DNA from 2 places in the Rossellomorea sp. YZS02 genome. Region 2 is predicted to be linked to the other one. Evidence: riboswitches for the same ligand, from Rfam matches in the RefSeq annotation. Region 2 holds a riboswitch; the other holds the start of a gene.
What was found. Region 2 has a riboswitch for thiamine pyrophosphate ahead of thiT (energy-coupled thiamine transporter ThiT). Riboswitches for the same ligand answer to the same signal wherever they lie in the genome.
Positions count from the first base shown of each region.

Region 1: another riboswitch for thiamine pyrophosphate. It lies ahead of thiC (phosphomethylpyrimidine synthase ThiC); the one in region 2 lies ahead of thiT (energy-coupled thiamine transporter ThiT).

Region 1 is NZ_JAXBLY010000019.1:76,234-80,751, forward strand. Features, by position in the region: gene thiC (phosphomethylpyrimidine synthase ThiC) at 1-1,385, opposite strand, end outside; TPP riboswitch at 1,536-1,651, opposite strand; gene SLH55_RS17700 (copper homeostasis protein CutC) at 1,723-2,415, opposite strand; gene SLH55_RS17705 (hypothetical protein) at 2,554-2,886, shown strand; gene SLH55_RS17710 (DUF2584 domain-containing protein) at 2,919-3,161, opposite strand; gene SLH55_RS17715 (alpha/beta hydrolase family protein) at 3,206-3,988, opposite strand; gene SLH55_RS17720 (ABC transporter substrate-binding protein) at 4,219-4,518, shown strand, end outside.
Region 2 is NZ_JAXBLY010000017.1:52,988-57,505, forward strand. Features, by position in the region: gene SLH55_RS16495 (DL-endopeptidase inhibitor IseA family protein) at 1-254, shown strand, start outside; gene SLH55_RS16500 (hypothetical protein) at 441-740, shown strand; TPP riboswitch at 808-906, shown strand; gene thiT (energy-coupled thiamine transporter ThiT) at 979-1,575, shown strand; gene SLH55_RS16510 (DedA family protein) at 1,720-2,322, shown strand; gene SLH55_RS16515 (threonine/serine exporter family protein) at 2,500-3,261, shown strand; gene SLH55_RS16520 (threonine/serine exporter family protein) at 3,301-3,756, shown strand; gene SLH55_RS16525 (beta-propeller domain-containing protein) at 3,860-4,518, shown strand, end outside.

The sequences.
Region 1 (4,518 bases), on a different contig from region 2:
TCGTCTTTATTCGGAAGCCCGAGATGTTCCTTTGGTGTTACATAACAGAGCATCGCCGTCCCGAACCAGCCGATCATCGCAGCCCCAATGGCAGAAGTGATATGATCGTATCCTGGTGCAATATCTGTCGTTAATGGTCCCAATGTATAGAAAGGGGCTTCATGACAGATTTCCATTTGCTTATCCACGTTTTCTTTAATCATATGCATCGGGACATGACCAGGCCCTTCAATCATCACCTGGACATCATGCCTCCAAGCGATTTTCGTTAACTCGCCCAGTGTTTCAAGCTCAGCAAATTGGGCTTCGTCATTGGCATCTGCGATCGACCCCGGTCTTAATCCATCCCCTAGTGAAATCGAAATATCATAAGCCTCTGCAATTTCACAAATTTCTTCAAAATGGGTATAAAGAAAGTTCTCCTTATGATGGGCCAGACACCACTGTGCCATGATCGAACCTCCCCGTGACACGATACCTGTGGTACGATCAACGGTTAAATGAATATATCTCAACAATACCCCGGAATGGATGGTAAAGTAATCAACACCCTGCTCTGCCTGCTCGATCAGCGTATCCCGGTACACCTCCCACGTAAGATCTTCTGCTATCCCGTTTACCTTTTCCAGAGCTTGATAGATCGGTACAGTACCTACAGGGACGGGAGAGTTCCGAATCACCCACTCACGTGTAGTATGAATGTCTTTCCCTGTCGATAAGTCCATGATGGTATCTGCGCCCCACCTGGTTGCCCATGTCATTTTCTCCACTTCTTCTTCAATCGAGGATGATACAGCAGAATTGCCGATATTCGCATTGATCTTCACATGGAAGTGTCGGCCGATGATCATGGGCTCACATTCAGGATGATTGATATTAGAAGGTATGATTGCCCTTCCGCTTGCCACCTCATCTCTTACAAAAGCCGGATCCACATTTTCCCGGATTGAGATGAACTCCATTTCTGGTGTAATGATTCCTTTCTTTGCGTAGTGCATTTGAGTGATGTTACCACCCTTTTTTGCCCGTAAAGGATTTCGGTTTGCATGAGGGAACCATTTCAGCCCGGCACCGGGGTCTTTACTTCTATAACCGTTATCTTCCGGAACGACTTCACGTCCTTCGTAGACTTCCACGTCTCCTCGTTCCATAATCCATTTCTTCCGCACCGAAGGCAATCCTTTATTGATATCCACACGATATTGTGGATCTGTATACGGCCCACTCGTATCGTAAACACAAACAGGAGCATTCTCTTCTTCCCCAAAGGCTGCCTTCGTCTTACTCTGTTCAATTTCTCTCATCGGAACGTTTATGTCCGGCCGTGATCCTCTGACGTACACTTTTTTACTGTTTGTAAATTGAGATTTTAACTCGATTGCCATCTACCTTCTCCTCCTTGTGATTGGGTCCGGAAGGTTACCTCGTCAGGCAGTTCACTTATCCTTAAGTGAAAATGAAGACACAAAAAAGGGTCCTGAATGATCAGAACCCGACATGTCAAAAAGTAGTAAGCGCCTTAAATAAAAACATTTGGCACTTCTCCACTACTTCCCTCCGCTGGTATCATCCAGATCAGGTTCAAAGGGTCAAAGAACTCCTGCGTTCTTCTCTCAGTCCAAGCTTGTATCGGACTCCCCCAGTAGAAATAAGAATATTCAGTTGTTACATACTATTTTTACCATACCGGAATTCCGTTTCATATAGGTTGAAAGAATCAATTCAGGACATGATCACTTTTTTGAATGCTGCTACTTTTTCCTGGTCTATTGCCCTATCGTATCTTCCCTGGTGGCGTACACCTGACCCTACATGGTATTCCTTCGCATGTAGCACACTGTGTATTTCGTCGATGTTATCAAGCGTTAACCCTGAACCGGGCATGATAAGAGGTCCGCCAGCCTTCTCTACTTTTATCATGCTTTTAATGTTTTCGAGCCCTTCTCTCACCACGGATCTACCTCCTGATGTAAGAATCCTCTCTACTGCCAGTTCCGATCGATGTATTTCTTTACAAAGGACTACCGGATCCAAAGCCTCGTCGATTGCCCTGTGAAATGTGATCGATTGCCCATCCGCGGCTTGAACAATTTCCTTTAACGCATTCACATCCAGTTTTCCCTCATGTGTTAGAGCACCAAATACGATCCCCTCACCACCGATTTCCTTAATGGTCCGAACCTGGTCTGCCATGACTTTAACCTCGTCCATGGAATACCGAAAGGATGAGGAATGCAGACGGATCATGATCTGAACAGGAATAGAGACTGCTTCCAATACCTTTTCTATGACATGGTACCCTGGTGTCAATCCTCCCGTATGTATGGCGGATACTAATTCAAGACGATCTGCTCCGGAAGCTTCTGCTGCCCTTGCATCTTCTTCATTTAAGACAATGATTTCAAGTTTACTCATGGTGTCCTCCAATCATTCATTATTTCCTTTACTGTACCACATAAGGAAAATCAACCCCTTCAAAAAAAAAAAGAAACATGTTCACGTACAAGCCTGAATATCTTTTGAATATGTGCATTATGGTGAAGGAGGAGAAATATGAAGCGTCTGATTGTCTTGCTATTATGCGTATTTGTATTGAGTGCATGCGGGGAGAAAAAGCCTGCATCCTATGAGTTATGCGGATATGGGGATATGATGGTGGTGAACGACAAGGAATATGTGAAGGTATCCGTAGAGAAGAAGCTGACCCTAAATGAAAAGATCGGTTCCATCAAAGAAAAGATCGAAACCAAGTATCATCCAGTGAATGACTTTACGGCAAATACATTGGCAAAAGGGACACCCATTTATAGTGTGAAAGATCATAAGAATTATCTTATCGCTCAAACGAAGGATAACCGTTATCTGTTGTATGAGGAAATCAAATAAAACGAGTGGCTGCCTGCAGCCACTCGTTTTATTTAATTTGTCCTGTTCAGGGAGATCAACCGGTAGAAGATCGTCGTGACCCCATCCTTCCACTCCATCTTCTCAATTGTTCCGAAACCAATCGGATCACTGTGTTTCGACTTTCTCACATCAATGGGGATATGCATCGGAAATAGACGATATCCAGATTTTTGAAGGTGAAAGAGATTCCCTTCTTTTCTTTCTTCTTTCCCTTTTGTCACGATCATCGTGTTAAGTTCTAAGCCCATGCCCATTTTGTATGACCTCAATCCTTTTTAATCTCATCATACACCACTGACTATTGGTCCTTCATCCAGGAACAGAGCAGGGAAACGATCTGTTGGTTCTTTCGGGGCGGAAAATAGTGGGTGAACTCTTTGTAATAATGGGACGTGACCGGTTTCCCGAGTTCCTTCAATCTTTTTTCTAATCTATATGCATGCTCCACGGAAACGTTCTGGTCTTTTTCACCATGAATGATCAAAACCGGTGCCTCTAACTTCTGGAGTGAATAAAGGGGGGTTCGCCATTCATACCTTTCAGGAACTTTATTGGGGCTCCCCCCGATCACTCTCTTCATCATCCTGCGGAGATCCTTTCGCTCCTCATATGTAAGGAACATATCAGACACGCCCCCCCACGTGACCACGGACGTCACCTCCGTGTACTCGATACCCGTCATGAGGGCCATGACACCACCCCTGGAAAAGCCGAATACATGGATCCGATTCCGGGTTGTTCGTGGATGGTTCTTAAGCAATTCCACTCCGGAAAGAGCATCTTCCCGGTCATCCCCGGCAAAGTCTTCATTCCCCTCTCCCCCTAGATTTCCTCTGTAATAGGGAGCAAAGACGATAAATCCGTGTGAGGCGAACTGGGCGATCCGTGCGGGTCTCACCATTCCGACCCCTTTGATCCCCCCTCTTAAATATAAGAAAGCATCATACTTCCCCTTCAGGACAGGTTCCGCGAGCAGCCCCTTCACCCTGAGCCCAGAGGATATATAAGTGACTTCAAACAACACCACATGTGGATTAGGTGATGGAAACAATACTTTTTGTATAACACTTCCGTCTTTCATATTCTCTTCCTTTCAAAACGTGCACTGGGTAATCACACATTTTTCGTACTTTACATAGAATACTTTAGCTAATTGAAATAGGCAAAGTCCCAAAAAGCTTTATGATCATCCTACCCTATTGCCTTATAGATAAAACTAGGCGACAACTGCACTCATCCCAACTATCGATCACCCTTAATAAGTAAAGGAGGAAGATTAAATTGAGAAAATGGCTTCAAACCGGTTTAGGTATACTCCTCATTCTCACGTTGACGATCGGCTTGACCGCATGCGGAGAAAAAGAAGAAGCAGTTCAAAAGGTCCGGGTGGCAGAAGTGACCCGCTCGATCTTCTACGCACCTGAATATGTCGCAATTGAAAAAGGGTTTTTCAAAGACGAGGGGCTCGACATTGAACTGACCACCACGTGGGGCGGGGATAAAACCATGACCACATTATTATCCGGCGGTGCGGATGTCGCTTTGGTCGGCTCTGAAACGTCCATCTATGTCCATGCACAAGGGTCCGATGATCCCGTCATCAACTTTGCA
Region 2 (4,518 bases):
ATGAAATGTACACAGACAGACCGGATTATATTCGATGGACAAAAGAAGAGGACGAGAAGTTTCCCCGAGCGGACAGGGTGACGAAGGAAAGTATATTACGTGTCTTCAAAGGAATCGATAACGGTGAATTTATTCAAACAAGCGATATGGATGGATATATTAAGTATGATAATGGTGGTGAGGGAGATATGGGCTTTCAGATGGTAAAGGATGAAGACGGCTATTGGAACGTAGGATTCATGCCAATTCAGTAGATATTTTAAGAGGACTCCTTCTTGAATGAAAAAGAACAAAGTAAATAACAAAAATAGAGCTGCTAAAAATGGGTATTATGACACACGTCCATTAGAGTAGCTCTTTTGTCATGGTTCAGTAAATAGGTATATAATAGAGAGTATACGAGTATAGTAGTCATGAAGAAATAAAAGGGGGCTAGATGAATGATCAGATTGTCCAGGACAAAGAAAGTCATGTTACTCGGTATCGCAATCATCCTCATAATAGTAGCCAACCGGATTTCCACTGTGCAGCACCTGACAGCAAGGATCGCTACCAAACTGTATGTGAGCCTTAAGTATCAGGACCTTGATCTTGAATATCAAAACGTTGAATTCTCCCCTCAATTTGGAGATTATTCTGTAGCGTATAAGGACAAGGATGGAAAAGTATATGGATTCATGGTCACCCCTAAGTCAATGCCCGTCATTATCCTTCATGATCCTCTCAGAGAGACACCTTAAGAAAAGAACCTTTCATACTTTAATTCTATCAATCTTCATGTATAATAAATCTTAACAACTTTATAAACGTTACCACAAGGGGAGCGAAAGCTGAGAGTGAACAATCTGTTCTGACCCTCTGAACCTGTTAGTTAGGACTAGCGTAGGGATGTGGAAAATAAGCCTATTTATGCTTATTTCAATGCATGCACTCAGCCTCCTTATGGTTTCGTTTCATTACCTAAGGGGGATTTTTTATATGAAACACACTCGACTCATTGTATTACTTGAAGCGTCATTGATGGCAGCCTTCGCCGTCATCCTTGATATGATGCCTTCTATTAAGCTGTCACCGAGTATCTCTATTTCAATTGCCATGGTTCCGATCTTTCTATTATCTTATCGACGTGGATGGAGAGCAGGACTAATGGGAGGATTTCTATGGGGAATATTGCAGATTGCCCTTGGAGATGCCTGGATTGCGACACCGGTTCAAATGGTAATAGAGTACTTCATCGCCTTTGCCTTCATTGGTTTTGCCGGTGTTTTTGCGGGGAAGATACAGGCAGCATTAGGAAAAAGCAGACGATCCAAAGCCATTCTGTGGGTAGTGATTGCGACATTTGCGGGAAGCCTCGCCCGCTATTTCTGGCATTTCATCGCAGGGTTTGTGTTTTTTGCCGAATACGCCCCTGATGATATGTCGCCGCTGCTCTTCTCTCTCATAGTAAACGGCATCACCATGCTGGGTTCGGCTGTTTTATGTTCCATTGTATTGATGATCATGGTCAACATGGCGCCAAGACTGATCAAAGTACGGACGCACCAGCAGGAAATCAGCCGAAAGGCATCATAACATTACTGGGACTGGTCTGATACATGACCGGTCTTTTTTTGTCAATACACCCCAAGTCTTAGAGGGAATTACTTCCGCGGTTTCTGTTGGAATTTCAAGATCTTTATTATATTGAAGATACGATAATATGCAGGAGTGAGTGGGATGTCGGAATGGATCATACGTATTGCAGAAGAATGGGGGATATGGGGTGTATTGTTTTCTCTATTTATTGAAGGAAGTGCTTTTCCTTTTTTTGGAACATTTTTCATCGTGACGATGGGATTCATCCTCGATTTAACCTGGGTGGAAATCGGAGTCATTTCAATAGCTGGAAGCTTTTTATACACCATGGGAAGTTATATACCATACTATATCAGTTTTAAACTGGGGGAGAAGATAGAGGGGAAGCTCAAGCCAAAGAAGCTGGAGAAGCTCAGATTGGGCCAGGAAAAGTTCAATCGATACGGAATTTGGAGCGTAGCGATCGCAAGTCCACTTCATTTAGGGAATGTCATCCCCTTCCTTGCAGGCATGGCGAAAATGGATGTGAAGGCCTATTCCCTCCTGACGATGCTCGGTATTGCTCCTTCCACTTTCCTGTTTTTGAGTATAGGAAAGTTATATGATGGGGAGAAAGATGTGATACTTGAAGTGATTGAAGACTATCAAGTGTTGGTCCTTATTGGTTTTGTGGTGGTAACGGGTGCGTATATGATGTTAAAAAGAAATCGCAAGAAAAAGGATTATTCGAGAAGTCTGGATTGACCCGAAAGGAATTCCGGCTCATAAAAGAAAAGTTTCAGAACATATTTCGATAAAATCAACCTCCCCCTGTTTTTTTGTATATTTATATCCACGTAAAATCTTCCTCTTACTCATTGCTTACACCACTGCTTTCCTATACACTAGACCTATTCAAAAAAGCGCGTGTGGAGAGATCATATGGAAGCAAAAATGATAAGAAGATACGACATTATGGAGGTCAGCCTGCTGGCAGGGAAGATCATGCTGCAAAGCGGGGCGGAGACGTACCGCGTCGAGGATACGATGATGCGGATCGCTGCTTCGTTTGGGATATCCGAATCCCACAGCTATGTGACGCCTACGGGGATCATTTTCTCGATTGAGACCTCAGAACCGACGAAGACAAAGCTGATCCGGATTAATGAGAGGTCAACGGATCTTGAGAAAGTGACTCTCGTAAACAGTATCTCGAGGCAAATCAGTCAAGGTCATTTGACCCTTGAAGAAGCGTACAATGCCCTTGAGAAGTTGGATCAATCCGATTTATCCTATTCCTTCCTGATTCAGGTGGTGGCGGCAGCAATCGCAAGTGGATGCTTCCTCATCATGTTCCAAGGGGGATGGAATGACTTCCTGCCGGCCCTGATCACTGGCGGGATCGGATTCACAAGTGTGATCTATTTACATCGTCTCGTTCCGATCAAGTTCTTCGCCGAGTTCCTTGCCTCCTTCATCATCGGCATGGTGTCATTCGGGTTTGTCCATCTCGGGATGGGGCAGGAGTTGGATAAAATCATCATTGGATCCGTCATGCCCCTGGTTCCAGGCCTCCTGATCACCAATGCCGTCCGGGATTTAATGGCAGGACATTTGGTATCGGGCCTGTCAAAGGGCGCGGAAGCCTTTTTAACGGCATTTGCCATCGGGACGGGTATTGCCGTTGTGTTTACTTTAACGTAAGAATATATTGTCAATCTATAAAGATAGGGGTGAAAAGGGATGCTCATCATCGAACAATTAGTGACCAGCTTCATTTCCGCCGCCGCATTCGGGATTATCTTCAACGCTCCAAAGCAGTCCCTCTTCAAATGCGGAATTGTTGGTATGCTGGGTTGGATCATCTACATACTCATGAGTTTAAATGAAACCGACACGGTACTTGCCACATTACTTGCCTCCTTTGTCGTGGCGGTGGTCAGTCAGGTGTTTGCGAAAATGTATAAAACCCCGGTCATCATCTTCTCTGTCGCCGGGATCATCCCCCTCGTACCCGGGGGACTTGCGTACGATGCCATGAGAAACTTCGTACAAAACGACTACAATGCCGCCATCAATCTGGCAGCCAAAGCCTTCATGATCTCCGGATCCATCGCCATCGGACTCATCTTCTCCGAAGTCATCAACCAGGTCATCCGCAACGCACGCCTGAACGCAAGTGCGAGACGTATGAGATAGAGGGACGGACCTTGCTTTTTTGTGAGGTCTTTTTTTTATGCATGTAACCATTCGTGATCCTTGACGTCTAATCAACAAATAAGACATATAGGAGGGTCATGCTATGAGTAAGAAAACGTATCTGCTCATTGTTCTTGGGGTTGTTCTTCTTGTCGGTATTGGAACCTTTCTGTACACTCAAAGACCTGTTGTGAAGGCGGAGGGAAGATGGGCGGAAGATCTCCTTATAATGGAGAATGACTCATGGAAACTACAATTTTCCACGCCTCTTAAAAAAGATACGGTAACAGCGGAAAATATTTATGTGAAAGACTCCGATGGGCGTGATGTCAATGTCACTCTAAAGCTCAGTGAAGACCGCAAATCATTACAGGTACATGCACCGAATGAAGGGTATCCCCTTGAACCTCTAAGCTTCACGCTTCATATTTCTCCAAACGTAAAAACCAAGTGGGGATTATCCTACTCCGGGGATACAGAGATCCCTTTTGCAGTCACTTCTCAATTACCGGGCATTCAGTCCCGGGAAGCCCTGGCGGAATACTTCAAGAAAGTCCTGAAAAGGAACAAGGAAAATACGAGGTTTTCTCTGTTTGGAAGGGAAGAGAAAATGGAGTCAAAGTCTTCAGAGGACAGCGCTTCAGGTGAATCTTCCCAAGCGGGTTCCGATTTTTCTACAACGAATAATCAGGTTCAAGGCGTAGACGAAGGGGATCTGGTAAAGACAGATGGGGGGTATATCTATCAATTGACCGACCGGAG